DNA from 4 places in the Aquamicrobium sp. YD-1-mutant5 genome. Region 3 is predicted to be linked to each of the others. Evidence: riboswitches for the same ligand, from Rfam matches in the RefSeq annotation. Region 3 holds a riboswitch; each other region holds the start of a gene.
The links. Region 3 has a riboswitch for cobalamin ahead of AC5XE7_RS05845 (TonB-dependent receptor plug domain-containing protein). Riboswitches for the same ligand answer to the same signal wherever they lie in the genome.
Positions count from the first base shown of each region.

Region 1 (7,453 bases), on a different contig from region 3:
ACCGGGCGAAGTTCTCCGGCATCGAGCTTTCCGGCCGCTACGAGATCGGCGGCTTCACGGCCGATCTCTCGGCCAACTATTTCCTCAACGTCGAATATTGCCGCACGGCCGGCACCTGCGAGAACAAGTCGCTCTATGGCGACTATGCGACAAACCATGTGCAGCCCGAATACACCGTCGACCTGACGCTGTCGCAGAAGCTGCTGGAGGACCAGCTCACGGTCGGCGGGCGCATTTCCCATGTCGGGCCGCGCGCCATTGGCCATGGCGACGTGACCGCGCAGGGCGCCAGCGAGTTCATCTCCCTTGTCGACTGGAAGCCTTACACGCTTGTCGATGTCTTCGCCGAATACAAGATCACCGAGGACCTGACCGCCGCGGTGCGCGTGGAGAACCTGTTCGACCGCTTCTATGTCGATCCGCTCGGTCTTGTCACGCAGCCGGGACCGGGACGGACTTTCTATGCGAGCCTGACGGGATCGTTCGGTGGCGAGCAGAGTTTCCAGCCATTCAGCAATCCGCTTGCCGGGCTGGCGGGCGGCCACGGCGCGGCGCGCGGTGGCGAAGCTGCCGCCATCAACTGGAGCGGCCTCTATGCCGGTGTACATGCCGGTGGCGCGTTTGGGCGCACATGGGGCTCCACGACGACGCTCGACGGTTCCGACAGCACCATCGCCGCGCGTGAATCGGCGGACCTCAAGCTCAACGGCGCCATGTTCGGCGTACAGGCCGGCTACAACTGGCAGCTCGACAATGGCGTGGTGCTCGGTCTGGAGGGAGACTGGAGCAAGACCTACAACATCACCGGCTCGAAGAAGGTTCTGTCCACCGACCCCGTGCTGGCGGCCAAGGGGCATGCCGATGCTTATACGAGCTACGACGTCGACTGGATGGCCAGCCTGCGCCCGAAGATCGGCTACGCTTTCAGCAATCGCTTCATGGCCTATGCCACGGGTGGATTGGCGCTCGCGCGCGAAACACAATGGCGCGATCAGTACATTTCCGACCAGGCCGATGAAACCCTCCCCAACGGTACGCAAACGGCCGTTTTCTCCGTCGAGAAGGCCGCCGCCACCCGCGCCGGCTTCACCATTGGTGGCGGCCTCGAATATGCGCTGAACGACAACTGGTCGATCAAGGCCGACTATACCTACAGCCGCTTCGGCAAGAAGGATTTCAGGTTCAGAAATGCCCGCGCGGGCACAGGCAAGGATTATACGACCTCGACAACCACCGTCGTCGGCTATGAAACGGTCGACCCTTCGCAGGACCCCAGCATGGCGTGGTTGTGCGACATGGATCCTAGCTTCTGCACGCCCTATGAAAAGCCCATCTATGAGACGACGACGACCAACCATCCGGGCAGTTCAAGTACCGTGAACGGCCGCAATGCCTCAAACGCCCTCGATTTCCACATGATCAAGGTCGGTCTGAACTACCGGTTCTGAGATCAGCAGATCACGAGACAACACCTGAAGGCTTCACCGCAGCGGGAGGCGCCCAAATCGGGCGTCTCCGTGCCGGACGTGCCACCCGCGGCAAGATCAGCAGGGCGCTCGCACAGGCCGCGAGCATCAGAGCCTCGTTCCCTGCCACAACTGCATCCGGCAGCTCTTTCAGCACCATCATCGGTCAAGGCAGGATCGGGCTTGCAAGCTGTGATTTTACCCCAACAGGGGCCGTGAAAGGCTCTGGGAAGGCGCGACGAATTGCTTGAAAAGCCTGACGCACATGAGATACGAGCAGGTGTCGGTTTCCGCAAGGAACGAAGAGGGAATTCGCCGCAGGCTTCAAAAAGGCCTGTGAAACGAAACTGCCCCCGCAACTGTAGGCGGTAGAGTCCTCTCCCCGAAATGCCACTGGGCCCCGGGCCCGGGAAGGTGGGGAAAGGACGGTGACCCGTCAGTCAGGAGACCTGCCGACAACTGGAACTGAATGTGCCGGGCGGGGTGCCCGGGAGAGGTTGTCGATGAAGCCGTCCCTGCCTGTACGGGCTCTATTGCGTATCCTTCGGGGTGCGCGGCTTTCCATTGTCGTCCCGACCCGAAGCCTTCGGTCCCTGCCGCAAACCGATCGGAGAACTTCGCGTCATGACCTTCCCGCGTCTGGCACTTGCCGCCGCCAGCCTTGCGCTGCTCACCGCCTATGCGTCCGCTGAACCCACCAGATACCCGCTCACGCTGGAAAACTGCGGTGAGACGATCACTTTCGACAAGGCTCCTGCCACGAGCGTAACCGTCGGACAGGCCGCCACCGAGGCGCTCTATGCGCTTGGCCTTGGCGACAAGGTGACCGGCACCTCCGTCTGGTTCACCGACGTTCTGCCGGAGTACAAGACGATCAACGACAAGGTGGAGCGCCTCGCCGACAACGATCCGAGCTTCGAAAGCGTCGTGGCGAAGAAGCCCGGCCTCGTTGCCATCCAGTTCATCTGGCATGTCGGGCCGGAAGGCATCGTCGCCACCCGCGAGCAGTTCCACGAGGTCGGCATCCCGACCTATGTTATGCCTGCCGATTGCGTGGCCAAGGACAACTCGGTCGGCGTCGACGGCACCCGCAGCGCCGCCTTCTCGACCGAAACCATCCATCAGGGCGTGCGCGAACTTGCCGAAATCTTTGACGTGCAGGACAAGGGCGAGGAAGTCGTCGCCGATCTGGTCAAGCGCGAGCAGGATGCGGTCGAGCGCGCAAAAGCGCTCGATCTCAAGGACGTGTCGGCCGTGTTCTGGTTCTCCAGCGCCGACATGAACATCGATCCCTATGTCGCCGGTCGCAAGGGCGGGCCGGCTTACATGCTCGACAAGCTCGGCATCCGCAACATCGTGGAATCGGATGAGGAATGGCCGGTCGTAGGCTGGGAAACCATCGCCAGGGCCAACCCGACGCTGATCGTGATCGCCAAAATGGATCGCCGCCGCTTCCCTGCCGACGACTTCGAGAAGAAGCTCGAATTTCTGAAGAGCGATCCGGTCGCCAGCCAGATGGACGCGGTGAAGAACAACCGCATCGTGGTGATGGATGCCCATGCCATGGACGCCACCATGCGCACGGTTTCCGGCATCGAGGTGCTGGCGGACGCGCTGGTCGAACAGGGCATCGCCAGGTGACCATTGCCACCGCAGGCCGGCATTCCGTAGCGCGCCTGTGGTGGCGCTGGCCTGCGGGGCTCGTCGCCATGGCGGGGACGGTCTTTGCCGGCACCTGCATCGGTGAGACGCCCATTCCGCTCTCCATCGTGGTGCAGACGCTGGCCAACAAGGTTCTGGGTGCTGCCTATCCGCTCGATCCGATCGATATGGGCATCATCTGGAACTATCGCCTGCCGCGCGCGCTGGTGGCCGCATCCTGCGGCGCGGGGCTGGCGCTGTCCGGCCTCGTGCTGCAATCGCTGCTGCGCAATGCGCTGGCCGACCCCTATCTGCTCGGCATCTCCGCCGGTGCCTCGACGGGTGCGGTGACGGTGACGATTGCCGGTATCGGCGGCGGAGCGGTCTCCATGTCGCTCGGCGCCTTCGCCGGCGCGGTCACCGCCTTCCTGCTGGTTGCCCTTCTGGCACGGGCGGCGGGCGGCGGCGTTTCCACGCGCGGCACAGGACAGATCATTCTGGCGGGCATCGCCGGCTCGCAACTCTTCAACGCGTTGACCTCCTTCATCATCACCAAGTCGGCCAATGCCGAGCAGGCGCGCGGCATCATGTTCTGGCTGCTCGGCAATCTGAGCGGCGTGCGCTGGCCGGATGTGACGCTGGCCGTACCCATCGCCCTGACCGGGCTGATTGCCTGCGTCTGGCATGCGCGCGCGCTCGATGCCTTCGCCTTCGGCGCCGACTCCGCAGCCTCGCTGGGTATTGCCGTGCGCAGGGTGCAGGTCGTGCTGATCGGGTTGACCGCGCTGGTCACTGCCGTCATGGTTTCCATCGTCGGCTCCATCGGCTTCGTCGGGCTGGTCATCCCGCATGCGGCGCGTTTCGTGGTCGGCGTACGCCATGGGCGTCTGGTGCCGGCGACGGCGCTGACGGGCGCTGCCTTCCTCATCGCGGCTGACGTGCTTTCGCGCACCATGATCCCCGGTCAGGTGCTGCCGATCGGCGTCATCACGGCTTTGGTCGGCGCGCCGGCCTTCGCCCTGATCCTGCTCAGGGGACGCCGCCGGCCATGATCCTTGAAGCAAGCAATCTCGGCTGGAGCGTGCGCCGTCTCCGGATCGTGCAGGGCGTGGACCTTGCCGTGCGCGAGGGTGAGACGTTTGGACTGGTCGGTCCCAACGGTTCGGGCAAATCGACCCTGCTGCGCCTGCTTGCCGGAATTCTAAAGCCGACAACGGGCAAAGTCGCCGTGGAAGGGCAGCCGCTTTCCGGCCTGCCGCGCCGGCTGGCGGCCCAAAAGATCGCCTATCTCGAACAGCAGGCGGATACCGGCGAGGCGATCACCGTGCGCGATGCGGTGGAGCTTGGCCGCACCCCCTGGCTGACGCCCCTGCAACCCTGGTCGGACGAGGACGACAGCATCGTTGCCGGAGCACTGGCCGACGCCGACCTGCACGGTTTCGAAAAGCGCTTCTGGGCAACCCTTTCCGGTGGCGAGAAGCAGCGCGTGCATCTGGCGCGCGCCCTTGCCCAGCGCCCGCGCATCCTGCTGCTCGACGAGCCCACCAATCATCTCGACGTGCGCCACCAGCTTTCCATGCTGGACCTTGTGGCCGCCCTGCCGGTGACATCGATCATCGCGCTGCACGATCTCAATCAGGCGCTTGCCTGCGACCGCGTCGGCGTCATGGCCGGCGGCCGGCTGGTGGCGGTGGGATCACCACAGGAGGTGCTGAGCGTCGAGCGCATCGCCGAGGTATTCGGCGTGCGCGCCAGCATCGTCGTCGATCCCGCCGACGGCGCCCGCATTTTCCGCCTCGATCACCTCCGCTGAAAGGTATTCCATATGCGCATCGCTTCCGCCCTGATGCTGGCTTCGCTCGTCATCTCCGCACCGGCTTTCGCCGAAATGCACGAGGTGAAGATGCTCAACCGCAACGCATCCGGCCCGATGGTCTATGAGCCGGATTTTCTCCGGATTGCACCCGGCGACACGGTGAAATTCATAAAGACCACCAGCGGCCACAATGCCGCGACGGTCGAGGGCATGGTGCCGGAAGGCCATGAGGGCTTTCTCGGCAAGATCAACGAGGAGATCGAGGTCACGCTGGACGAGAAGGGCTTCTACGGCATCAAATGCTCGCCGCATTACGGCATGGGCATGGTGATGGTCATCCGCGTCGGCGATTCCGATCTGCCGGCCTCGTTCCCGGCCGCCGACGTGCCTGAGCGCGCGAAGAAGCGTTTTGTCGAAATCCTGGAACGCAACGGATACGGAAAATGACCGCGCCGTCGCCCCACGCCGGCAATTTCGACCTGAAGGAAGAAATCCGCTCCTACTGGTCGAAGCGCGCGCAGACCTTCGATCTCGCCTTCGGTCATTTCATCGCGCCGGGACCGGAGGCGCGTGCGTGGCAAAAGCCGATACGCGACACGCTGGGCGAGAAGCCGCTGCGCGTGCTGGAGCTTGCCTGCGGCACGGGCGAGGTGACGCGGCTCATCCATGATCTCGGCCACGACGTCACCGCGCTCGACTTCTCGGAGACGATGCTGGAAGTGGCGCGCGCCAAGCACGAGGGCAAGGAGCGGCTGCGCTTCATTCTCGCCGACGCCGAAAACACCATGGAGCCCGATGCCGCCTATGACGCCATCATCTGCCGCCATCTGGTGTGGACGCTGACCGCGCCGCAGGAAACCTTCCGCGAATGGCTGCGGCTGTTGAAGCCCGGCGGCAGGCTGCTGGTCTATGATGGTGACTGGGCAGCGCCGAGCCCGACCGGGCGCCTGTTCGCATGGCTGGTTTCCCTCATCGACCGCATGCAGGGAGCCGATCCCTACTATGACGGGGCGATGAGCGACAAGCATGAGAAGATCATGCGCGCGATCCCGTTCCGCGAGGGCCTCACCTATGAGCGGCTGGCCCCGATGCTCAAAGACGCGGGGTTCGCGGACATCCGCTACATGTCGCACGACAGCATCGCCAAAGCCCAGCGCGAAACCGCCACGTTGCGCAATCGGCTGCGCACCCGCGTCTACCGGCGTTTCATCCTCAGCGCCATCCGGCCGGCCTGACGGGCCACATCATTTCACCACGAAACCGTGGGCGAAGGGGTCGCGGTCATCGATGAAGATGGTGTTGTAGCCGGTCATGCGCGCCCAGCCGGCGATCGAGGGGATGATGGCGGAGCGGTCCGCCACACGCGTCACCGCCTCGACCCGGCCTTTGAAAAGCGATCCGATGATCGATTCATGAACGAACTCGTCGCCGGCCTTCAGTTGCCCCTTTGCGGCAAGCTGCGCCATGCGCGCCGAGGTGCCGGTGCCGCAGGGCGAACGGTCGATGGCCTTTTCCCCGTAGAAAACGGCATTACGGGCATGCGCGCCCGCCACCGTCGGCTTTCCCGTCCACTGGATATGGGACAGACCGCGAATTTCCGGATGCTCGGGATGCACGAACTCGTATTTTGCATTCAGCGCCGCCCGCAGCTTCGGCGACCAGCCTACCAGTTCACCGGCTGAGTGATCGGCCATGTCGCGGAAATTCTTCTGCGGCTCGACGATGGCGTAGAAATTGCCGCCATAGGCGACATCTACGACGATCTCGCCAAGGCCCTCCACTTCGGCGGTCAGCCCTTCGGCATAGAGGAAACCCGGCACGTTGGTCAGCCGCACTTCTTCCACAAAGCGGCCTTCCTGCCGGTAGGTGATGTCCACCCGGCCGGCAGGCGCGTCGATGGAAAGGCTTCCCGCCGCGCGCGGCGTGATCAGCCCGTTCTCGATGCCCATGGTGATGGTGCCGATGGTGCCATGCCCGCACATGGGCAGACAGCCGGAGGTTTCGATGAACAGCACCGCGACGTCGCAATCGGGACGCGTCGGCGGGTAGAGGATGGAACCCGACATCATGTCGTGGCCGCGTGGCTCGAACATCAGCCCGGTGCGGATCCAGTCGAATTCGCGCAGGAAGTGGGCGCGTTTCTCCAGCATGTTGGCACCTTCCAGACGTGGACCACCACCGGCGACCAGCCGCACGGGATTGCCGCATGTATGTCCGTCGATGCAGGAAAAGGTATGCGTGGCCATGGCTTCAGAACCTCTGCGCGGAGAAGGGGGAAAGGTCGATGGCGGGTGTGCGGCCCTCGACGAGATCGGCAACAAGACGCGCCGTGCCGGCCGACTGGGTCAGGCCCAGATGGCCGTGGCCGAAAGCATAGACGATGCGCTGCGTGGCGCGCGCCGTGTCGATGACCGGCAGGCTGTCGGGCAGGGAGGGGCGGAAGCCCATCCATTCGCTGCCGCCTTGCGGATCGAGTCCGGGCAGGAACGAAACCGCCTTCTTCAGCATGGCGCGGGAACGGCCGAAATTC
Region 1 covers NZ_JCAKKP010000020.1:37,347-44,799, reverse strand. Annotated here, with positions in the region: gene AC5XE7_RS18825 (TonB-dependent receptor domain-containing protein) at 1-1,448, shown strand, start outside; cobalamin riboswitch at 1,734-1,937, shown strand; gene AC5XE7_RS18820 (ABC transporter substrate-binding protein) at 2,091-3,107, shown strand; gene AC5XE7_RS18815 (FecCD family ABC transporter permease) at 3,104-4,159, shown strand; gene AC5XE7_RS18810 (ABC transporter ATP-binding protein) at 4,156-4,920, shown strand; gene AC5XE7_RS18805 (pseudoazurin) at 4,933-5,370, shown strand; gene AC5XE7_RS18800 (class I SAM-dependent methyltransferase) at 5,367-6,158, shown strand; gene AC5XE7_RS18795 (4-hydroxyproline epimerase) at 6,168-7,169, opposite strand; gene AC5XE7_RS18790 (NAD(P)/FAD-dependent oxidoreductase) at 7,174-7,453, opposite strand, start outside.
Region 1: linked by a shared signal. The riboswitch ahead of AC5XE7_RS18820 (ABC transporter substrate-binding protein) and the one ahead of AC5XE7_RS05845 (TonB-dependent receptor plug domain-containing protein) in region 3 are both predicted to bind cobalamin.

Region 2 (7,453 bases), on a different contig from region 3:
TCTTCGGCCCGACGCCGGAGATGAGTTTCAGATCGTCAACCGCCGCGGGGCGGGCGATGCCGGCGGGCCGGTTCTTGTCGTCCAGCGATGGTTTTGCCGGCTTTGCAGATACCTTTCCAGCAGGCGCGGCAACGCTTGCAGCCTTTTCGCCCGCAGGTGATGCCTTGACTTCCGCCGGCGTCTTCAGAGCCGGGCTGGTCTCGGGCGCATCGGTCTTTGGCCGGGCGGCATTGGAAGGCGGAACCTCTGCGGCCGCGGCAGCTCCGGCAGCAGCCTTCGCCTCGCGATCGCGGGTCGATTTCAGAATGGCTTTCTCATCGGTCAGGGCCGTGAAACCACCAGCCGGCGCGGAGAAATAACGGTCGGTCTGCGGCCCTGTCGGCACGGAATCGCCCCTGCCCGCCTCGAACTCATCGATGATCTCGGCCAGACGCTCCGGCGTCAGATCCTCGTAGGAATCCTTGAAGATCATGACCATGGGCGCGTTCACGCAGGCGCCCTGGCACTCGACCTCTTCCCATGACAGCGTGCCGTCGGCATTGGGATGCAACTGCTCGTGATGGATCTTCGAGCGGCACACATCCATCAGCTCGCCCGCGCCGCGCAGCATGCAGGGCGTGGTGCCGCACACCTGAATATGCGCGCGCGTTCCGATCGGCTTGAGCTGGAACTGGGTGTAGAAGGTCGCGACCTCAAGCCCGCGAATATAGGGCATGCCCAGCATGTCGCAGATGTTCTCGATGGCGGCCTTGGTCACCCAGCCATCCTGCTCCTGTGCGAGCATGAGCAGCGGGATGATGGCCGACTGCTGCCGGCCTTCCGGGTATTTTGCGATCCACTTCTGCGCGGCCGCAGCAAACTCCTCGTTGAAGGAGAATGCCGCTGGCTGGACGCTGGCTTCTGCGAGACGGCGGACACTCATTAGCGGTCGACCTCACCAAACACGATGTCGAGGGAGCCGAGGATGGCTGCAACGTCGGCGAGCATGTAGCCCTTGCACAGGAAATCCATGGCCTGCAGATGGGCAAAGCCCGGCGCGCGCAGCTTGCAGCGATACGGCTTGTTCGTGCCGTTCGACACCAGATAGACGCCGAATTCACCCTTGGGCGCCTCGACGGCGGCATAGACCTCGCCGGCCGGAACCTTGTAACCCTCAGTATAGAGCTTGAAGTGGTGGATGAGCGCTTCCATCGAGCGCTTCATCTCGCCGCGCTTGGGCGGAACCACCTTGCCATCCAGATTGGAGACGGGACCCGTGCTCTCCTTGCCCAGCAGCAAGTCGACGCACTGGCGCATGATCCGCGCCGACTGGCGCATCTCTTCCATGCGGATGAGATAGCGGTCGAAATTATCGCCGTTCTTGCCGATCGGAATGTCGAATTCCATCTCGGAATAGCACTCGTAAGGCTGCGACTTGCGCAGGTCCCATGCCGCGCCCGAACCGCGCACCATGACGCCGGAGAAGCCCCAGGCCCATGCATCCTCAAGCGAAACCACGCCGATATCGACGTTACGCTGTTTGAAGATCCGGTTGGGCGTCAAAAGCGCATCCAGATTGTCGATAGTCTTCAGGAACGGATCGATCCAGTTGCCGATATCCTCGATCAGCTTCTGCGGCAGGTCCTGATGCACACCACCCGGCCGGAAATAAGCCGCATGCATGCGCGAGCCGGAGGCCCGCTCGTAGAACACCATCAGCTTCTCGCGCTCGGCGAAGCCCCACAGCGGCGGGGTGAGCGCGCCGACGTCCATGGCCTGCGTCGTCACATTGAGGATGTGCGACATGATGCGGCCGATTTCGGAGTAGAGCACGCGGATCAGCTGGCCACGCCTCGGCACTTCGATTCCCAGAAGACGCTCCGCGGCCAGCGCGAAGGCGTGCTCCTGATTCATCGGGGCGCAGTAGTCGAGCCGGTCCAGATAAGGCACGGCCTGCAGATAGGTCTTGTGCTCCATCAGCTTCTCGGTGCCGCGATGCAAAAGCCCGATATGCGGGTCGACGCGATCGACCACCTCGCCATCCAGCTCCAGAACGAGGCGCAGAACGCCGTGCGCCGCCGGATGCTGCGGACCGAAGTTGATGTTGAAATTGCGGACGGAGGTTTCAGCCATTTACTGCTTCACCTTTTCATCGCCGGGCAGCACATAGTCGGTGCCTTCCCAGGGCGAGAGGAAGTCGAAATTGCGGAACTCCTGCTTCAGTTCCACCGGCTCGTAAACGACGCGCTTGGCCTCGTCGTCATAGCGAACCTCGACAAAGCCGGTCAGCGGGAAGTCCTTGCGCAGCGGATGCCCCTCAAAACCGTAATCGGTGAGGATGCGGCGCAGATCCGGATGCCCGGAGAACAGCACTCCATAAAGATCGTAGGTTTCGCGCTCATACCAGTCTGCGCCCGGCCACACCTCGGTGACGGAAGGCACGATGGTCTCTTCGTTCGCGTGAACCTTGACGCGGATGCGCAGATTCCGACGCGGCGACAACAGATGATAATTCACATCGAAGCGGTTGGCGCGCGCCGGGTAATCCGCACCCGACACGTCGATGATCGACACGAAGCCGCAGGATTCGTCATCGCGCAGGAAACGCGAAATCTTCACGATATCTGCCGGCGCAACGGTGATCGTCAGCTCGCCATAGGCAAGCTCGCTGTGCAGGACCTCGACACCACCCCTCGATGCGATGTGGGCGGCAAGCTCTGTGAGTGCTTCACTCATATTTCATCACCGCTCGATCGTACCCGTGCGCCGGATCTTCTTCTGCAGGAGAAGAATGCCGTAGAGCAGCGCCTCGGCTGTGGGCGGGCAGCCCGGTATGTAGATATCGACCGGCACGATGCGGTCGCAGCCGCGAACCACCGAATAGGAATAGTGATAGTAGCCGCCGCCATTGGCGCAGGAGCCCATGGAGATCACATAGCGCGGTTCCGGCATCTGGTCGTAGACCTTGCGCAGCGCCGGGGCCATCTTGTTGGTCAGCGTACCGGCCACGATCATGATGTCGGACTGGCGCGGCGAAGCGCGCGGCGCGACGCCGAAGCGCTCGCTGTCGTAATGCGGCATGGCGGTGTGGATCATCTCCACCGCGCAGCAGGCCAGACCGAAGGTCATGTACATCAGCGAGCCGGTGCGCGCCCATGTGATGAGCGCCTCGGTCGAAGTGACGAGAAAGCCCTTGTCGGCCAGCTCGTCGTTGATGCCGATGAAGAAAGGATCATCCGAACCGACCGGCTTTCCGGTACGCGGATCGAGGATACCCTTAGGCTGCGGCGCGACGAGCGTGCCGGAATCGCTGATCAATCCCATTCCAGCGCCCCTTTCTTCCACTCATATATGAAGCCGATGGTGAGAACGCCAAGGAACACCATCATCGACCAGAATCCGAGCATGCCGATATCGCCGAACGAAACCGCCCACGGGAACAGGAACGCCACCTCCAGATCGAAGATGATGAACAGGATCGACACCAGATAGAAGCGGATGTCGAACTTCATGCGGGCATCGTCGAACGAGTTGAAACCGCACTCGTAGGCCGACAGCTTTTCAGGATCGGGGTCGCGATAGGCCACCAGGAAGGGAGCCACGATCAGCGCCAGTGCGATCACCAGTGCCACGCCGATAAAGATGACGATCGGCAGATACGAACTTAGCAACTCGTTCATGCTGCAACTTTCCGTTGGCGGCGGATCCGCCTGAGACTAGCGCAGCCGGCCCTGTTACGGAAGCGTGACAGATTTGCCCTGGAACCTCTTCGGCCCCATGCTGCAACGCGGCGAGGGTTAGCGCAGGCGGATGGCCGAAGCAAGTCAAACCTTGTTCAAAACGCTGCACTGCACACTATCTGCGACAAAACTGATCATCTTTGATTTCCTTCACTTTTTACTCCACTTTTAGTCCTGACAGTATTCCCGGGGTTTAGCTGGTAGCGTGCAGGAATCGGGCTGCTGTAAACCATGACTCCAGATAGGCTTGGATCATATGAAGGAAACCATTTCCCCCGCCCTTGCACGTCGCATTGCGCTGGCCGCGCAGGGCTTCGGCGCGCCTCGCGCAAAAAGTGCACCCGACCGCCGACACGTCTCCCGTGTCGTTTCCCGCACCGCACTTTTCCAGATCGACTCGGTCAGCGCCGTGGTGCGGGCGCACTATATGCCGCTTTATTCGCGGCTTGGCCCCTACCCGCTTTCGCTGCTCGACGACGCGGCCCGTCCGGGAGCGAAGCGCCAGCTTTTCGAATACTGGGCGCATGAGGCCTCGCTGCTGCCGCTGGAGACCTATCCGCTGTTGCGATGGCGCATGGAAAGGGCAGAGCGCGGCGAGGAGATGTATCGCGGACTGGCCAGGTTCGGCCGCGAGCGCGCGGATTTCATCGCGGAGATATTTCGCGAAGTTGAAACGCGCGGCCCGCTCGCCGCCTCCGACATGGACGGCCACAAGGGCTCCGGCGGCTGGTGGGGCTGGAGCGAGGCAAAGATGGCCTTTGAGTGGCTGTTCTGGGCGGGAAGAATCACCACCGCCCACAGGCGCGGGTTCGAGCGGGTCTACGATCTGCCGGAACGCGTTCTGCCCCGGGCAGTCCTCGACCTGCCGGTTCCCTCTCCGGCGGATGCCCAGCGCGAATTGCTGCGCATTTCCGCGCGCGCCCATGGCATCGCCACCGCCGCCTGCCTGCGCGATTACTTTCGACTTGCCGCGACCGAGACCGCACCGCTCATCGCTGATCTTGTCGAGGAAGGGGAATTGATTCCCGTCACCGTCAAAGGATGGAGCAGGCAAGCCTATCTGCACCGCGACGCGCGTCTGCCGCGCAGGATCGAGGCCCGCACCCTGCTCGCCCCTTTCGACCCGCTGGTGTTCGAGCGGGACCGCACCGAAAGCCTGTTCGGCTTCCGCTACCGGATCGAGATCTACACGCCGGCCGAAAAGCGGCAATATGGCTATTATGTCCTGCCCTTTTTGCTGGGCGACAGGATTGTCGCACGCGTCGATCTGAAAGCGGACCGACCCGCCGGCATTCTGCGCGTCCATGCCGCCTATGCCGAACCCGACGCACCGCCCGAAACCGCAGCCGCACTTTGCGAAGAGCTGGACCAGATGCGCCAGTGGCTGCAACTCGATCGCATGGAAATCACCCCGGCCGGCAGCCTCGGACCTGCGCTGTCCGCCATCGCCGCGCGTTGACAGTGCGACCCGCCCAAGCCTAAATCCCCGCGACGGTCTCCTCTTTCAAAGAAGGGGAGCTAAGAGGGAACGCGGTGAGGGATTTTTCCCGACTCCGCGGCTGTGCCCGCAACTGTAAGCGACGAGCCCTTGCCGGCAGCCACTGGGTTATCCCCGGGAAGGCGGCATCAGGGCGATGACCCGCAAGCCAGGAGACCTGCCGTCTGTACGAGAAAAGCCGCAAGCCTGGCGGGTGTCCCGGGCAAGGAGCGTATTTTGGACAGCAATCCCGCCGCCTGCGAAACCGGCCAGTCCGGCAACCGGACCAGCGACACCACGATCATCGTCTGCATTTCCTGTCGCGACGCCAGCGGCTCGGATACGCATCCGCGCGCCGGTGAGAAGCTGGCCGAAAACACGCGCCGCGCCGCCGCCGGCCAGCCAGTCGAGGTGCGCACGGTGGAATGCCTCGGCAACTGCAAGCGCCGCCTCAGCGCCTCCATCCTGCACGACGGGGCCTGGAGCTATGTCTTCGGCGACCTCGCCGAGGACAGCGGCGCCGATCTGGTGATCGGCGCGTGTCAGCTGGCCAACGCCGAAGACGGAAAAATTCCGTGGCGCGGCCGCCCAGACTCACTCAAGCGCGGCCTTGTCGCGCGCATTCCTCCCCTGACCCTTCTGAAGGACCAATCATGACCGCAAACGCCACCCGCGTGCCCTGCACCGTCGTCACCGGCTTCCTCGGCGCCGGCAAGACCACGCTGATCCGCAACCTGCTCGAACAATCCGCAGGCAAGCGGCTCGCCCTCATCGTCAACGAATTCGGCGATGTCGGCGTCGATGGCGAAATCCTGAAAGGCTGCGGCATCGACACCTGCCCCGAGGAAAACATCGTCGAACTGGCCAATGGCTGCATCTGCTGCACGGTTGCCGACGATTTCGTGCCGGCGCTCGACCAGATCCTGTCGCGCACGCCTAAGGTCGACCACATCCTGATCGAAACCTCCGGCCTCGCTTTGCCGAAGCCGCTGGTGCAGGCATTCCAGTGGCCGAGCGTGAAAAGCCGCGTCACCGTCGACGGCGTCATTGCCGTGGTCGATGGCCCGGCCCTTGCCGAGGGCAAGGTTGCCTCCGACATGGACGCGCTTGCCGCCCAGCGCGCAGAAGACGAGTCGCTCGACCATGACGACCCGATCGAGGAGGTCTTTGAGGATCAGGTCGCCTGCGCAGACCTCATCATCCTCTCCAAGAACGATCTGCTCGATGAAGCCGCCGCCGGGCGCGCCCGCAGGATCGTCGATGCCCATATCGGGCCGGCGGTGAAGGTGGTTCCGTCCGAGCACGGCAAGGTCGATCCTTCAATCCTGCTCGGCCTCGGTCTCGCCGTCGAGGACGACATCGAAAACCGCAAGTCGCATCATGACGGCGTCGGCGATCACGAGCACGACGATTTCGACACCTTTATCGTCGACATCGCTGCTGTCACCGATCCCGAGGACCTCGCCCGCCGCATCGCCATCGCTGCCGAGCAGCAGGACGTGCTGCGCGTCAAGGGTTTCGTGGACGTTGCGGGCAAGCCGATGCGCCTGCTGGTTCAGGCTGTTGGTGCGCGCGTCAATCATTATTATGATCGCGCCTGGACGGCGCAGGACGAGCGCCGTTCGCAGCTGGTCGTCATCGGCCTGAAAGGTCTCGACCAGCCGGCGATCGAGAAGATACTGGCGGGCTGAACACGGCAGGCGCGCCGCTCATCAGGATTGAACCATGCATATCCTGACCACCACCTCCGCCTCGCTCGATGACGTCATCGAGCCGGTCGACCTGCGCCAGACGCCAGGCGAGGTGGTGGCGCTGTCCTTTACCGACAGCGATCTGGCCGCCCTGGCCTCCGCGTGGAAAGCCGACGCGGATCGCCTGCCCTCGATGCGGCTGGCGGCCCTGCGCGACCTGCGCCACCCCATGTCGGTCGATCTGTGGGTGGACAGCGTCGCCAGCCACGCAAAGGTCATTCTGGTACGTCTTCTGGGCGGCTATGACTGGTGGCGCTATGGCTGCGACCAGCTTGCCGCCATCGCCCGCGCCAAAGGCATCAGGCTGGCACTGCTGCCCGGCGAATGCCGCGACGAGGACGAGCGGCTGGCGCAGGCCTCCACCCTGCCCAGCGAGGAACTTTCCCTGCTGCTGGGCTATTTCCGCGAAGGCGGCCCGGCCAACATGCAGGCGCTGGTGCGCCGTCTGGCAAGGCTGGCCGGCCATGAGGCCGATGCTGCGGCTCCCACGCCGGTGCCGCGGGCCG
Region 2 covers NZ_JCAKKP010000001.1:21,509-28,961, reverse strand. Annotated here, with positions in the region: gene AC5XE7_RS00145 (NADH-quinone oxidoreductase subunit E) at 1-922, opposite strand, end outside; gene AC5XE7_RS00140 (NADH-quinone oxidoreductase subunit D) at 922-2,112, opposite strand; gene AC5XE7_RS00135 (NADH-quinone oxidoreductase subunit C) at 2,113-2,715, opposite strand; gene AC5XE7_RS00130 (NuoB/complex I 20 kDa subunit family protein) at 2,722-3,303, opposite strand; gene AC5XE7_RS00125 (NADH-quinone oxidoreductase subunit A) at 3,294-3,659, opposite strand; gene AC5XE7_RS00120 (winged helix-turn-helix domain-containing protein) at 3,976-5,178, shown strand; cobalamin riboswitch at 5,195-5,396, shown strand; gene AC5XE7_RS00115 (DUF1636 family protein) at 5,434-5,853, shown strand; gene cobW (cobalamin biosynthesis protein CobW) at 5,850-6,887, shown strand; gene cobN (cobaltochelatase subunit CobN) at 6,922-7,453, shown strand, end outside.
Region 2: linked by a shared signal. The riboswitch ahead of AC5XE7_RS00115 (DUF1636 family protein) and the one ahead of AC5XE7_RS05845 (TonB-dependent receptor plug domain-containing protein) in region 3 are both predicted to bind cobalamin.

Region 3 (7,453 bases):
CGAGACGTGCGGCATCGAGCGCGGCATCGACCGCGTCGTCCAGACCCGGACGGCCAACCGTAACATTGCCCGCGAGCGTTCCCGCAAAGATATGCGGCGACTGGCCGACCCACGCCATGCCCGCCCGCAGCCGCGCCGCCGTCTGCGGCCTCAACGTCTCCCCGCCGATGCGGATGGTGCCGGCTTCCGGCACCGCAAGCCCGGCGATCAGCGCCAGCAGGGTGGACTTGCCGCCACCGCTCGGCGCCATGACGGCCACGCGCTCGCCCGGCGCAATATCCAGCGACAGGCCATCGAAGACCGGACGACTATGCTCCGGGCGGTCCTGTCCGGCGTGGCTGAAATGGAGATCATCGATGGCGATGCCCACAGCGGCGCCATCGGCTTTCGCCGTGCCAGCCCGCTCGGCGGCAACGATGGCCTCGCCGGCTGCCGCCACTTTTTGCAGGGCTTCCAGAGCCGCCACGCCGGCGGCGCGGTCGTGCCAGACGGCGGACAGGTCGCGCATGGGCTCGAAGAAGGCCGGCGCGAGCATGAGGATGAACACGCCCTCAGTCAGCGACATTTGCCCGCCCCATGCCCCGAACGAGAGCTGGCCGAGGAAATGGAACCCGACATAGACGGCCACCATGGCGACGCCCAGCGCCGAAAACAGCTCCAGCACCGCCGAGGACAGAAAAGCGATGCGCAGCACCGCCATGGTGCGGCTGCGCAGGAGATCGGCTTCCTCGCGCAGGCGCAACGCCGTGCGGTCGACCGCGCCGAAACTGCGGATCGTGGCAAGGCCGCGCAGCCGGTCGAGCAGGAAGGCGTTCATATCGCCCATCTTGGCAAGCTGGCGCTCGCTCGCCTCCTTCGCCCGCCAGCCTACCAGGGCCATGAAGATCGGGATCAGCGGCAGCGCGATCAGCATGATCAGGGCAGCCACCCACGAAAGAGGCAGGACGCAAACGAAGATGGCCAGCGGAACGATCACGGCGCGCCAGCGCAGCGGCTGGAAACGCGCGACATAGGGCACCACAGCCTCGGCCTGCTCGGCCATCGTGCTGGCGACGAAGCCGGATGACGGACGAGACGCATCGAGCGGCGAGCGGGTGGCGAGCACCGAAACGGCATGGTCGCGCAGCCGTGAAAGTTCCCGCCGCGCGGCGGCGAAGGCAAGACGCGAACCTGCCCGGTCCATGCCCGCCCGCACCACGCCAAGCAGGAAGACCCCGACGGCCGGCCAGATCACCGCGTTCATTCCGGCACCGGCAGCGATATCGCCGATGGCCAGCGCCAGCAGAGCGGCCTGCCCGATCCAGATCAGCGATGCGGCAGACTGAAGAGCTATCGGCAGCCTGCCCGGCGACGCGGACGGCTTTGAAGCGCGGCGACGGCGCTTCGTCCCGACCGCAACCTGCTCCGGAATTTGGGGGTTTTCGGCTTCAGCCGGCCTCCGCAGGGCGGGTTCCTCAGCCAGTTGCCGGGCAATCGCCGTGTCGAGCGCACTCACGGTTGTCCGTCCCCCCTGCGTTTGCGGCCAAGCGAGACGATGCGATCCTTCGCATCGAGCAGCCTCGTCACCTTTGAGCCGAGGCTGAGCAGTGTCGCCAGCCGTTCCGTATCGAGTCGTTTGACGTCATCATACCAGTTCGTGAGCTGTTCGATGAGTCCGTTCATCTCCATAAGGCGGGACTGGGCGTAACGTTCCTCTTCGCTGCCCGGCTGCTGCATGAGAAGCTCGCGCAGCACCGAAAGGGTGGGATCGACCTCGCGCTTCTTGCGCTCCTCTGCCAGCGTGCGCAGGATCTGCCAGATGTCATCGGGTGCGGCGAAGAAATCGCGACGGTCGCCGGGAATGTGGCGCAGCATCACCAGATTCCACGCCTGAAGCTCGCGCAGCCCCATGGAGACGTTGGAGCGCGAAATGCCGAGCCCGTCCACGATCTGATCTGCGCAGAGAGGTCCAGGCGACACATAGAGCAGCGCGTAGATCTGGCCGACCGTGCGGTTGATGCCCCAGCGGCTGCCCATCTCGCCGAAGTGCAGTACGAAAGACTGTATGAGTGGCGGAAGGTTCATGATTGACCAATTTTCAGAAATTTCTGAAAATTCAGTACGTCCCGCCACGCCGGAAGTCACTTGGGCACCATGTCGCACCCGTACACGTACAAAAGGAAATCTGTGCGAACGTCAGGGAAAGCTGGCCGCAACCAGCTTCAGAAGCCGATCGTTTCCTCGAACCGGTCCCAGGAACGATACATTTCGTATCGCCCAACCCCGCGGATCGGCACATGGCCGTAATAGGGTGAAAGCTGCAGCTCGGCCGCGATCTCGCCCTTGCCGGCGATCGCACCCGTATAGATGGCCGATGCCAGCCCGGTGCGGTTCGCACCATGGTCGCAATGCACCAGAAGCGGCTTTTCCGCGTCGCGCATCAGGGCGGCAAGTTCGGCAGACTTTTCGACAGGCAGGCCCTTCGAAGAGGACATCGGGAAATCGATGATCCTGATGCCACGGCCCTCCGCCGCCGCGCGCGCTGCCAGCGCTTCGGCATCGGGGGTCTCGTTGCGCAGGTTGATGATGGTGCGGATCCGGTAGCGGTCCGCATAGGCCGCGACGTCGTCCCCGTCCGGTTGTCCGGAGCGGTAGAATTCGCCCGGTATCACCTCATGGAAGTTGCCGAGCAATTGCTGCACGCCCATATGAGCGCCCATCAACAGCGGGGCGCCGAGCAATACGGCGGCGAATACCCATATACGTCGCAATGCAGACTTCCCCGCCTTTGATCCCGGCTACTCCTGACAGCGAATTGCGACAGGAACAAGAATGCGCCGTACGGCCATTGCCGCAGGCTCAGTTGCGGCCGGTCAGGCGGGTGAAATGGCCCATCTTGCGGCCGGGACGCGCCTCTGCCTTTCCATAGAGATGGACAAGGACGTCCGGTTCCGCCACGAGTTCAGGCACGCGCGCGACATCGTCGCCGATCAGGTTCTCCATCACGCAGGCGCTGTGATGGCGCGTGTCGCCCAGCGGCAACCCGGCAATGGCCCTGATGTGCTGTTCGAACTGCGAAACGACGCAGGCGGCTTCGGTCCAGTGGCCTGAATTGTGCACCCGCGGCGCGATCTCGTTGACCAGCACCGACCCGTCGTCCAGCACGAAGAACTCCACGCCGATGACGCCCACATAGCCGAGCGCTTCGAGTATCGAGGCGGCTGCCGCCCGCGCAACGTCGGCGGTAGTGTCGGGAACGGCGGCAGGCACGGTGGAGGTGTGCAGGATGCCGTCGCGATGGACGTTGCGCGCCGGCGCATAGGTCTCCACCCTGCCGTCCGCGCCCCGCGCACCGATCACCGAAATCTCGCACCCGAAGGAAATGAGCCCTTCGAGGATCAGCGGCACCGACCCCATCGCCTCGAAGACGCCGGAATAGCTGCCGCTTTCCATATGGCGAAACACGCGCTGGCCCTTGCCGTCATAGCCCATGCGGCGCGTCTTCAGCACGCCGTTGCCGCCGAAGCTGTGCAGGGCGGACGCAAGGTCCGCGTCGCTGTCGACGGCAAGGAAGGGGGCCGTGTCGATACCGATGCCGTTGAGGAACTGCTTTTCGCTCAGCCGGTCCTGCGACACCTCCAGCGCGCGGGGCGGCGGCAGCACGGGCACGCGCCCGGCGAGCCTCTCGGCGGCCTCCACCGGCACATTCTCGAACTCATAGGTTATGACATCGCTGATTGCGGCCAGTTCGGCCAGCCCGGCCGGATCGTCATAGGCGGCCACGATCTGCCGGTTCGCCACCTGCGCGGCCGGGCAATCGGCCTGCGGCTCCAGCACCGCGATGCGGTAACCGAGGCGGGCGGCGGCCATGGCCAGCATGCGGCCAAGCTGGCCGCCGCCGACGATGCCGATTGTCGATCCGGGCGCCAGCATCACGCGTCGTCCTTCGGCTCGAGGGCAACCTTGTCGGTCTGCGCGGCGCGCCAGGCTTCCAGCCGCCCGGCCAGCGCATCGTCGGTGAGTGCCAGCACGGCAGCGGCCAGAAGTGCCGCATTGACCGCGCCGGCCTTGCCGATGGCCAGCGTGCCGACCGGAATGCCGGCCGGCATCTGCACGATCGACAACAGCGAATCCTGTCCGGACAGCGCCTTCGATTCCACCGGCACGCCAAACACGGGCAGCGACGTCATCGCCGCCGTCATGCCCGGCAGATGCGCGGCCCCGCCGGCACCGGCCACCACCACCTTGTAACCGGCAGCCTTCGCGCCGTGGGCAAAGTCATAGAGACGTTGCGGCGTGCGATGCGCGGAAACGATGAGGCTTTTGTGGGACACACCAAGCTCGGCGAGCGTTTCGGCGGCGTGGCGCATGGTCGCCCAGTCAGACTGGCTGCCCATGATGATGGCGACATCGGCTTGTCGGTCGGTCAATGGCCTGCTCCCGTCAGCTAAAGCGGCGACGTAGCGGAATTTTCGCCCCCCCGCAAGGACGAGAAGTGCGGCGGGCACTGCTGATCCCGTCCTGTCCGAATTGACACGCCGTGCCAGCGATGCTTAGCGTCGCAACCGGAACTGGTTCCGATTACGGATGAAAAGGGAACACGGTCTGCCGCATTGCCGGCAAAGCCGCGACTGCCCCCGCAACTGTAGCCGCCGAGCCTCCCCCGATATGCCACTGGATCTTGACGCTCCGGGAAGGCGGCGGGAGGCAATGACGCGGAAGTCAGGAGACCTGCCGGTTCCGGTCACCCATGTCTGATCTCGGGGTGAGATCGGGCGCGGCCGTCCGCAGCGGTGACACGAAACGTGTTGCCGCGTGCCGGTACGGCCGGGGGTGCAGACTGCACCTCCCCTGCCTGCCAGTTCCCGGTGAAAGGCTGTTTTTCCGGGCGCACCCGTGCCCGGCAGGGGGAAATGACGATGAGAACAACGATTCTGGCGGCCAGCATCTGCTCGCTGACGCTTACCGGTACTGTCCGGGCGCAGGATGAAGGTCTGCAGGCCGGCGATTCATCGAGCTGAAGACGATTTCGGTAACCGCCAACCGCACCCCGACCCAAAAGAACAAGGTCGGCTCGAAGGTGGAGCGGATCACGCAGGCGGAAATCGGGGCGAAATCCCGTCCGGTCCTCAGCGACTATCTGAACCTGCTGCCCGGCGTTTCGGTTGCCAGAAATGGCGGCCTCGGCGGCACAACCGGCCTTTTCGTGCGCGGACTTGGCTCCGGCTACGTCAAGACGCTCTACAATGGCATCGACATTTCCGATCCAACCGGCACACAGGTGCTGACGCATTACCAGTATCTTCTCACCGGCGGCATCAGCAATGTGGACGTTCTGAAGGGCTCCCAGAGCACCCTCTACGGTTCCAGTGCCATAGCCGGTCTGGTGAACATCTCGACACTCGGCCAACCGGACAGCGGCATTCACCATACGGTTGAGGCCGAGGGCGGTTCTTTCGGCACCGTGCGCGGCCGCTACGGATTTGCGGCTGCGAACGAAGGATCGGGATTCGCAGGCAACATCTCGGGACTGCACACCGACGGCATCTCGGCCCTGGCAGACGGCCGGGAGCGGGATGGCCTCGACAGTCTGAATATCGACCTAACCGCCGAACACAGGATCAACGAAGCCTTTTCGGTCTTCGGCTCGATCCTTCACCTCAATTCCAAGGCCGAGTTCGATGGCACAGGCCCTGACGATCCCGACAGCTATGAGCAGGCGAGGATGACCGGAGGCCGGTTCGGCCTCAATTTCGATCTCATGGACGGCAGGCTGAAGAACACCGTCTCCGCTCAAGGTTTCAAATCGGACCGTGAAAGCGTGTGGGGTGGTTCCCCCAGTTCCTTCATCGGCACGCGGCAGAAGATCGACTATCAGGGATCGTTCGAGGCGACGGAACGAGTTCTCCTGCAATATGGCCTCGACCATGAAAAACAGGAAGCCGACGATGCCGGCGGCGGCAGCCCGCTGGGCAAGTTCGACCTCACCAGCGTGTGGGCTCAGGCGGTTCTCGAACCCATGAATGATCTGGTGCTCACCGCTGGACTTCGCCATGACGAGCATTCCGAATTCGGCGGCCACACCACCTATCGCGGCACGGCGTCCTACCTGTTTGCCACCACAGGAACCCGCCTTCATTCATCTTATGGAACAGGTTTTCGCGCGCCCAGCCTATATGAACTGTATGCGCCGGCAAGCCAGTGGGGCCCAATTGGCAATTCGGGGCTTCAACCGGAAACCAGCAAAAGCTTCGATATTGGAATCGAACAATCACTGCTTGAAGGCAAGCTGCTTGCCGATCTCACCTATTTCAGAATTGACGTTGATAACCTGATTACATTTGGCTCAGGTTATGAGCAAACTCCCGGCACCACGCGCTCGAAAGGTGTCGAAGCTTCCTTCACCTACGCCGCCACCGGCTGGCTCGACCTCGGCGGGTCCTACACCTACACGGATTCGCGCAAGGCGGACGGCACCCATAACGTCCGTATTCCGCGACATGCCGTTGTCCTTTCGGCCGAAGCCCGGCCCGCCGAAAAATGGACCATTGGCGCAGACGTGAAATTCGTCGCGGATGTCGTGGACGGCGGCGCAAAGCTGGATGATTATGTGCTGCTCAACGCCAAAGTCGCCTACCAACTCACCGAGTCCACGCAGATCTACCTTCGGGGTGAAAACCTGCTCAACGAGAACTACCAGACCGTGAAAGACTACGGCACACCCGGCATCGCTGCCTTCGCCGGAATCAAGGCGAAGTTCTAAAGCAGTTCCAGCAAAAGTGCGCAGCGGTTTTGCGTCCGGAACTGCGTGAAAACAAGGAGATAGAGCATTGGAAGTGATCCCTTTTTCACCGGAAATGCTCTAGTGCCAGGAGGCAACCGCCGAAAGCATTCCCCTTTGCGCGCCACTTTTGCGGCATGGCGCGCAAATCTGCTGATGGCATTTGCCTTGGGTCTTTCCGTGATGCCGACCCTTGCGCAGGATACCGCGCCCCACCGCGTCGTCTCCCTGAACCTGTGTACCGACCAGCTCGCCATGCTGATTGCAGGCGAAGGGCAGCTTCATTCGGTCTCCGTGCTGGCCAGCGACCCGCGCAGCTCGGCGATGGCGCGGCAGGCCGAAGCCTTCGCGATCAATCACGCGCTTGCCGAGGAAATCTTCCTCATGCAACCCGACCTCGTTCTCGCCGGCACCTTCTCCTCGCGCGCCACCGTCGGGCTGCTGCGCCGTCTGGGATTCAGGGTGGAGGAATTCGCCCCGGCAACCTCCTTTGACGATGTCCGTAACCATATCGCCCGCATCGGTGAACTCCTCCATCGCCAGCAGCGCGCCGCCGAACTGGTCGCCGAGGTGGACGCCGGCCTTGCGCGTCTCGCCACCGGCCCACGATCCGGCCGCACCATCGCGCTCTATGAGCCAAACAGCTACACGGCAGGCAGCGGCACGCTGGCCAACGAGATCTTCACCGCGGCG
Region 3 covers NZ_JCAKKP010000003.1:293,272-300,724, forward strand. Annotated here, with positions in the region: gene cydD (thiol reductant ABC exporter subunit CydD) at 1-1,411, opposite strand, end outside; gene AC5XE7_RS05825 (GbsR/MarR family transcriptional regulator) at 1,492-2,064, opposite strand; gene AC5XE7_RS05830 (fused DSP-PTPase phosphatase/NAD kinase-like protein) at 2,202-2,699, opposite strand; gene AC5XE7_RS05835 (5-(carboxyamino)imidazole ribonucleotide synthase) at 2,839-3,915, opposite strand; gene purE (5-(carboxyamino)imidazole ribonucleotide mutase) at 3,912-4,409, opposite strand; cobalamin riboswitch at 4,535-4,732, shown strand; gene AC5XE7_RS05845 (TonB-dependent receptor plug domain-containing protein) at 5,006-6,742, shown strand; gene AC5XE7_RS05850 (ABC transporter substrate-binding protein) at 6,878-7,453, shown strand, end outside.

Region 4 (7,453 bases), on a different contig from region 3:
GTCGACTGGGAGTGGCGCGGACGGCAGATGAAGCTGTTCGACACGGCCGGCATGCGCCGCAAGGCAAAGGTGCAGGAGAAGCTTGAAAAGCTTTCCGTGGCCGATGGCCTGCGCGCCATCCGCTTCGCCGAGATCGTCATCATCGTGCTCGACGCCACCATTCCCTTCGAGAAGCAGGATCTGCAGATCGCCGACCTCATCATCCGCGAGGGACGCGCGCCGGTCATCGCCTTCAACAAGTGGGACCTGATCGACAATCCGCAGCAGCTGCTGGCGGAACTGCGCGAGAAGACCGAGCGGCTGCTGCCGCAGGTGCGCGGCATTCAGGCGGTTCCGGTTTCGGCAGAGACCGGACGCGGTCTCGACAAGCTGATGGAAGCGGTGGAGCGCACCCACAAGGTGTGGAACAGCCGCGTCTCGACCGGCAGGCTGAACCGCTGGCTGGAAGGCATTCTCCAGCATCATCCGCCGCCCGCCGTGGCCGGACGCCGGCTGAAGGTCAAGTATGTCACGCAGGCCAAGACCCGCCCGCCGGGCTTCGTCGTTTCCTGCTCGCGGCCGGAAGCCATGCCGCAGTCCTATGTGCGCTATCTGATCAACAATCTGCGCGAAGCCTTCGACATGCCCGGCGTGCCGATCCGCGTGGCGCTGCGCACCTCCGACAACCCCTTTGCCGGCCGCGCCCGCAAGAAGAGCTGACAGGTCGAGCTTTCCTGATCCGGCTTGGCAAGGCTGTTGCCGCCGGGTAGTGTGTTCCTGAACGGTCCGGAATACAGGGCCGGGGGGAAGCTACGGGCCGCATTTCATCATTTCTCGTCCCGGCAGGTCTCCTGCAGCTTCAATGGGGACGAATCAAAATTCCTGGGAACAGGACACAACGGTCGGGCCGACCGCCAGCCACAAACGGTGCGCGCACGCAGCACCACCCCGCTCATTCTTTCATTGCAATCCATTCTGCCGGTGCAATGCCCGGCCCGAACGCGCGTGGCTTCCGAAAAGCCGCGCGCGTCGCCACCCTATGTTCAACCAACCCGGAGGTATCAATTGAGTGAAGCGATCAGAGAGGTGCTGGACTGGCTGAAAAGCCGGCCTGACATCCACAGCCTGAGGGCCGCGGTGTGCGACCTGAACGGCATCATGCGCGGCAAGCGCATCCCCGTCGATCAGGCTGCCAAGGCACTGGAAGGCAAGTTGCGCATGCCCTACTCGGTGTGCGGCGTCGACGTCTGGGGCGAGGACATCGTCGGCAACAAGCTGGTCTTCTCGACCGGTGACGCCGATGGCATCTGCCAGTGGACCGGTCGCGGCATCCTGCCGATGGACTGGACCGCCCATCCCACTGCGCTCATTCCGCTCTGGCTGTCGGATGAAAGCGGCGCGCCCTTCCTTGGTGATCCGCGCCGGGCGCTGGCCCGCATTCTCGACCGCTACAAGGCGCTGAAGCTGACGCCGGTCGTCGCCACCGAGCTGGAGTTTTATCTGGTCGACCCGAAGCCTGCCCGCCCGCGCGGGCCGGTCTCGCCGATCACCGGCCGCCGGCTCGATTCCGACGCGGCCCTTTCCATCGATGAGATCGACGACTTCGAAGGTTTCCTGCACGAAGTCTACGAGGCCTGCCGCCTGCAGGACATTCCCGTCGACTCGGCCATTGCCGAGAACGGGGTCGGCCAGTTCGAGATCAACCTCAACCATGTTCCCGACGCACTGCGCGCCGCCGACGACGCCATACTCTTCAAGCGCACAGTCAAGGGCATCGCGCGCAAGCACGGCTTCATCGCCTCCTTCATGGCGAAGCCCTATGGCAAGCGCTCCGGCAGCGGGTTTCATGTCCATTTCAGCCTGCTCGACGAAGACGGCAACAACGTCTTCGATGACGGCACGCCGCGCGGCTCCGACATATTGCGCCATGCGGTGGGCGGGCAACTCGCCGCCATGGCGGAAAGCACGCTGGTGTTTGCCCCGCACTTCAATTCGTTCCGCCGCCTGCGTCCGAACTCGCATGCGCCAACCGCCGTTGCCTGGGGCTATGAGAACCGCATGGTGGCGATCCGCATCCCCGGCGGTCCAAATGCAGCGCGCCGCATCGAGCATCGCGTGGCCGGGGCCGATGCAAATCCATATCTTGTGCTGGCTGCCATATTGGGGGCCGCGCTCATCGGCATCGAGAAGCAGCTGAACCCCGGGGAACCGGCGACAACCGATGTTTACGAACGCGACATGACCAAGCTGCCGCCCGACTGGGCCTCGGCGATTGCCAGCTTCGAAAACGGAAACCTCGTCGCGGAGATATTTCCGGACGCGCTGCGCGGCTCTCTCGTCGCGTGCAAAAAGCAGGAACTGGAGACCTTCGCCCTGAGGGTCAACAATTTCGAATTCGAGACCTATCTGGAAGCGATCTGATACCAGCCGGCGGCGGATCAATTTCCGCCGCCGCATCTTCCTGTGGTTATACCCGTGTTTCTCGCCGGCAGGGAGTTCCGGACGGCATCAAAATGCGTCAGGAATGCCCCGTTTGCCCGGTCTGGCAAAAAAACTTCCGATGAAGACGTTGTGCACAGGCAGCCTTTGGATTGTGGGCATAAGATAAATTCATCCATCAAATTCAAAATCAACCTGTTGACACCAGAACGGCTCCTGATACTAAATGTAGCCATCATGGTTCCTTTCAGCGCCAATATGGATCTGGAGGGCTAAGAGGGAAGTCGGTGCCCTTGCGAGGAAATCCGACGCTGCCCCCGCAACTGTAAACGGTGAGTCGTTGTCCCTTTTCGTGTCACTGGTGCGTTTCAGGCACCGGGAAGGCCGGACAGCGACGATGAGCCGTGAGCCAGGAGACCTGCCGTGATACTGCACGAAACTCGGGCGGGGTGTCCCGGAGGTGCGCTTGCCCACGTGGCCTGAGCCACGCCATCGGGCATGCGTTGCCGTCAGCTCCCCCGTCCACAGCGCCACGGGGATAAGATGCCGGCGACCACTGCACTCCAGACGAACGGGACCGATGCGGTTCCACCTTCCATAGAAAACGAAGCCCGGACCCCGACGGAGCCCGGCTACCGCATCATCCGCCGCAACGGATCGGTCACGCCCTTCGATCCGACCAAGATCACCGTCGCGCTGACCAAGGCGTTCCTGGCTGTCGAGGGCTCGGTGGCGGCCGGCTCGCGCCGCGTGCACGACGTGGTCAAGGACCTGACCGAGCAGGTCGTGGGCAACCTCACCCGGCGCATCGGCGAAGGCCGCACCTTCCATATCGAAGACGTGCAGGATCAGGTGGAACTGGCACTGATGCGCTCGGAACACCACAAGGTCGCGCGCGCCTATGTTCTCTATCGCGAAGAGCGCGCCCGCGAACGTGCGGCCGCCAAAGCCGCCGCTCCTGAATCCGCCGCGCCGTCGCTCCACGTCACCCGCGCCACCGGCGAAAAGGTTGCGCTGGACGAGGGCCGTTTCCGCCGCATCGTCGAGGAAGCCTGCGAAGGGCTGGAGGCTGTCTCCCCGCAGCCGATCCTCAACGAGGCGCTGCGCAATCTCTATGACGGCATCACCGAGGATGAACTGTCGCTGGCGCCGATCCTTGCCGCGCGCACGCTGGTCGAGACCGAGCCCAACTACAGCTTCGTTTCCGCCCGCCTGCTGCTCGACCGGCTTCGCCGCGAAGCGCTGAGCTTCGTCACCGGCCGCTCCGAGCAGGCCACTCAGGCCGACATGGCCGAGCGCTATGCCACCTATTTCCCGGAATTCATCCGCACCGGCATCGAGGCGGACCTGATCGATCCCGAACTCGGGCGCTTCGACCTCAAGCGCATCGGCGCTGCCCTCAAGGCCGAACGCGACCTGCATTTCCAGTATCTGGGCCTGCAAACGCTTTACGACCGCTATTTCCTGCACACCAAGGGCAAACGCTTCGAGCTGCCGCAGGCGTTCTTCATGCGCGTCGCCATGGGCCTCGCCGCCCGTGAGATCGACCGCGAGGCGCGCGCCATCGAATTCTACAACCTGTTGTCGTCCTTCGACTTCATGTGCTCGACGCCGACCCTGTTCAACTCGGGTACGCTCAGGCCGCAGCTTTCGTCCTGCTTCCTGACCACCATCGGCGACGACCTCGACGCCATCTTCAAGGGCGTGAAGGACAATGCGCTGCTCGCCAAATATTCCGGCGGCCTAGGCAATGACTGGACGCCGGTTCGTGGCCTCGGCGCCCACATCAAGGGCACCAACGGCGAGAGCCAGGGCGTGGTGCCGTTCCTGAAGGTGGCCAACGACACCGCCATCGCCGTCAATCAGGGCGGCAAGCGCAAGGGCGCGGTCTGCGCCTATCTGGAAACATGGCATGTCGACATCGAGGAATTCCTCGACCTGCGCAAGAACACCGGCGACGACCGCCGCCGCACCCATGACATGAACACGGCCAACTGGGTGCCGGACCTGTTCATGGAGCGCGTCGAGGCCGACGGCGAGTGGACGCTGTTCTCGCCCGACGAGGTTCCCGACCTGCACGACCTTTACGGCACAGCCTTCCGTAACGCCTATGAAGCCTATGAGGCCAAGGCCGCGGCCGGCGAACTGCGCGTCTGGCGCAAGATCCGCGCGCTCGACCTGTGGCGCAAGATGCTGACCATGCTGTTCGAGACCGGGCATCCGTGGGTCACGTTCAAGGATCCGTGCAACATCCGTTCGCCGCAGGGCCATGTCGGTGTGGTGCACTCCTCCAACCTGTGCACGGAAATTACCCTCAACACGTCGAAGGACGAGGTTGCTGTGTGCAATCTGGGTTCGATCAACCTTGCCAATCACGTGTCCGAGCAGGGTCTCGACCTCGACCGCCTCGCCCGGACCGTGGGCACGGCGATGCGCATGCTCGACAACGTCATCGACATCAACTTCTACACCATCCCCGAAGCGCGCGCCTCGAACCTGCGCCACCGCCCCGTCGGCCTTGGCCTGATGGGCTTCCAGGACGCGCTGCAGGCGATGCGCATTCCTTATGCTTCGGAAGGGGCTGTCGAATTCGCCGACCGCTCGATGGAAGCGATCAGCTACCACGCGATCTCCGCTTCGGTGGATCTCGCCGCCGAGCGCGGCCGCTATCCGAGCTTCGAGGGCTCGCTGTGGTCGAAGGGCATCCTGCCGATCGACTCCATCAGGTTGCTGGAAGAAGCGCGCCCCGGCGTGGACATGGACTCCACCTTCACCCTCGACTGGGCGAGCCTGCGCGAGCGGGTGAAGGAAACCGGCATGCGCAACTCCAACACCATGGCAATCGCACCGACGGCGACCATCTCCAACATCTGCGGCGTGGCGCAGTCGATCGAGCCCGCCTACCAGAACCTGTTCGTCAAATCGAACATGTCGGGCGACTTCACCGTGGTGAACGCACAGCTCGTCCATGACCTCAAGGCGCGTGGCCTGTGGGACGAGGTGATGGTCTCCGATATGAAGTATTTCGACGGATCGGTGGGCCAGATCGACCGCATCCCCGACGATCTCAAGGCACTCTACGCAACCGCCTTCGAGATCGACTCTTCGTGGCTGATCGAGGCGGCCTCCCGCCGCCAGAAGTGGATCGACCAGGCCCAGTCGCTCAACCTCTACATCGCCAATCCGAGCGGCAAGAAGCTGGACGAGCTTTACCGCTTCGCATGGAAGAAGGGTCTCAAGACCACCTACTACCTGCGTTCGCGCTCGGCCACCCATGTCGAGAAGTCGACGCTCAAGGGCACCGACGGCAAGCTCAACGCCGTTTCGCCGGCCAGCATGGCGGCCGCGGAAGCCGCGACGCCGATCGTGGTCGACCCCAGCGCGGCATGGGGCAAGGCCTGCGCCATCGACGACCCCGACTGCGAAGCCTGCCAGTAAGCAGGCCCCTGCCCTCCCCGGTCGGGGAGGGCAAAGCCGACAGGATGGGATGGGGTGATGTGACACCCCATCCTGTGCCTCACCATTCATGCGATCCCGACCGGCACATGCCGATACCTGAAGCGTCAGGAATGGGGTGCGCCAAGCCTTTCCGGAGAAATAAGATGCTCGACTGGTCCGAACCCAAAAACAACCCTTCCATCCCGCTTCCGGGCAAGGATGCGCCTGCCGGCGACGCCACCGGACTTGGCGAGATCGAGCGGGGTGCGGCGCGCGTCACCGTCGATGAAAAGCGCATGATCAATGCGCGCGCCGACGTGAACCAGCTTCTGCCGCTGAAATACCGCTGGGCGTGGGAAAAGTATCTCGCCGGCTGCAACAATCACTGGATGCCGACCGAGGTCTCCATGCAGGCCGACATCGCGCTGTGGAAATCGAAGGACGGACTGACCGAGGACGAGCGGCGCATGCTCAAGCGCAATCTCGGCTTCTTCGCCGCGTCCGAATCGCTGGTCGCCAACAACATCGTGCTGGCCATCTACCGTCACCTCACCAACCCCGAATGCCGCCAGTATCTGCTGCGTCAGGCCTTCGAGGAGGCGATCCACACCCACACCTTCCAGTATATCGTGGAAAGCCTCGCGCTCGATGAGGGCGAGCTGTTCAACATGTATCGCGAGGTGCCGTCGATCACCGACAAGGCGGCATGGGCGCTCAAGCACACCCAGAACCTCGACAACCCAGACTTCAAGACCGGCACGCCGGAAGCCGACCAGTCGTTCCTGCGCGATCTCGTCGCCTTCTACGTCATCTTCGAGGGCATGTGGTTCTACACCGGCTTCGCGCAGATCCTGTCGCTCGGCCGCCGCAACAAGATGGTCGGCATCGCCGAGCAATATCAGTACATCCTGCGCGACGAATCGATCCATCTGAACTTCGGCATCGACGTCATCAACCAGATCAAGCTGGAGAACACGCATCTGTGGACGAAGGAGTTCCAGGATGAGGTGCGCGGCATGATTTCGGACGCTGCCGAACTGGAAGCCGCTTATGGCCGCGATACGATGCCGCGTGGCTTCCTCGGCCTCAATGCGGCGCTGTGCGAGCAGTACATGCACTTCATCGCCAACCGCCGCTGCGCCCAGCTCGGCCTTGCCCCGGTGTTCGCGGAAACCGAAAACCCGTTCCCGTGGATGAGCGAGGCGATGGATCTGAAGAAGGAGAAGAACTTCTTCGAGACCCGCGTCATCGAATATCAGAACGGTGGCGCGCTCGCCTGGGATTAGGCCCGAACGACGGCGTAATCACGCGACATCGCCTGTCGTCCTGCGACGAGGCGATGTCGTTTTCACATGTCCCCCGCACCTGCGAATGATGTTTAGATCGCTGTAGCCCAAGGCATCTGCCTGTTTCCGCCTTCATCCGAAACAGGCACGCGGCCCGGCACAGTGGTTTCGACTGATCGCGGTGGGCGGTCAGGGAGCGAATGGCGGGTGACCCCTCGCGGGGCCGTTCATTCCCAAATCACCACCAAGTTCAGTCCTTTGGCGAGGACAGGACATGGACGCCCGTACGAGAATGCTTGAGCTCATCCGCA
Region 4 covers NZ_JCAKKP010000008.1:113,710-121,162, forward strand. Annotated here, with positions in the region: gene der (ribosome biogenesis GTPase Der) at 1-699, shown strand, start outside; gene AC5XE7_RS13240 (glutamine synthetase family protein) at 1,045-2,400, shown strand; cobalamin riboswitch at 2,640-2,858, shown strand; gene AC5XE7_RS13245 (ribonucleoside-diphosphate reductase subunit alpha) at 2,962-5,856, shown strand; gene AC5XE7_RS13250 (ribonucleotide-diphosphate reductase subunit beta) at 6,021-7,142, shown strand; gene AC5XE7_RS13255 (aromatic ring-hydroxylating oxygenase subunit alpha) at 7,417-7,453, shown strand, end outside.
Region 4: linked by a shared signal. The riboswitch ahead of AC5XE7_RS13245 (ribonucleoside-diphosphate reductase subunit alpha) and the one ahead of AC5XE7_RS05845 (TonB-dependent receptor plug domain-containing protein) in region 3 are both predicted to bind cobalamin.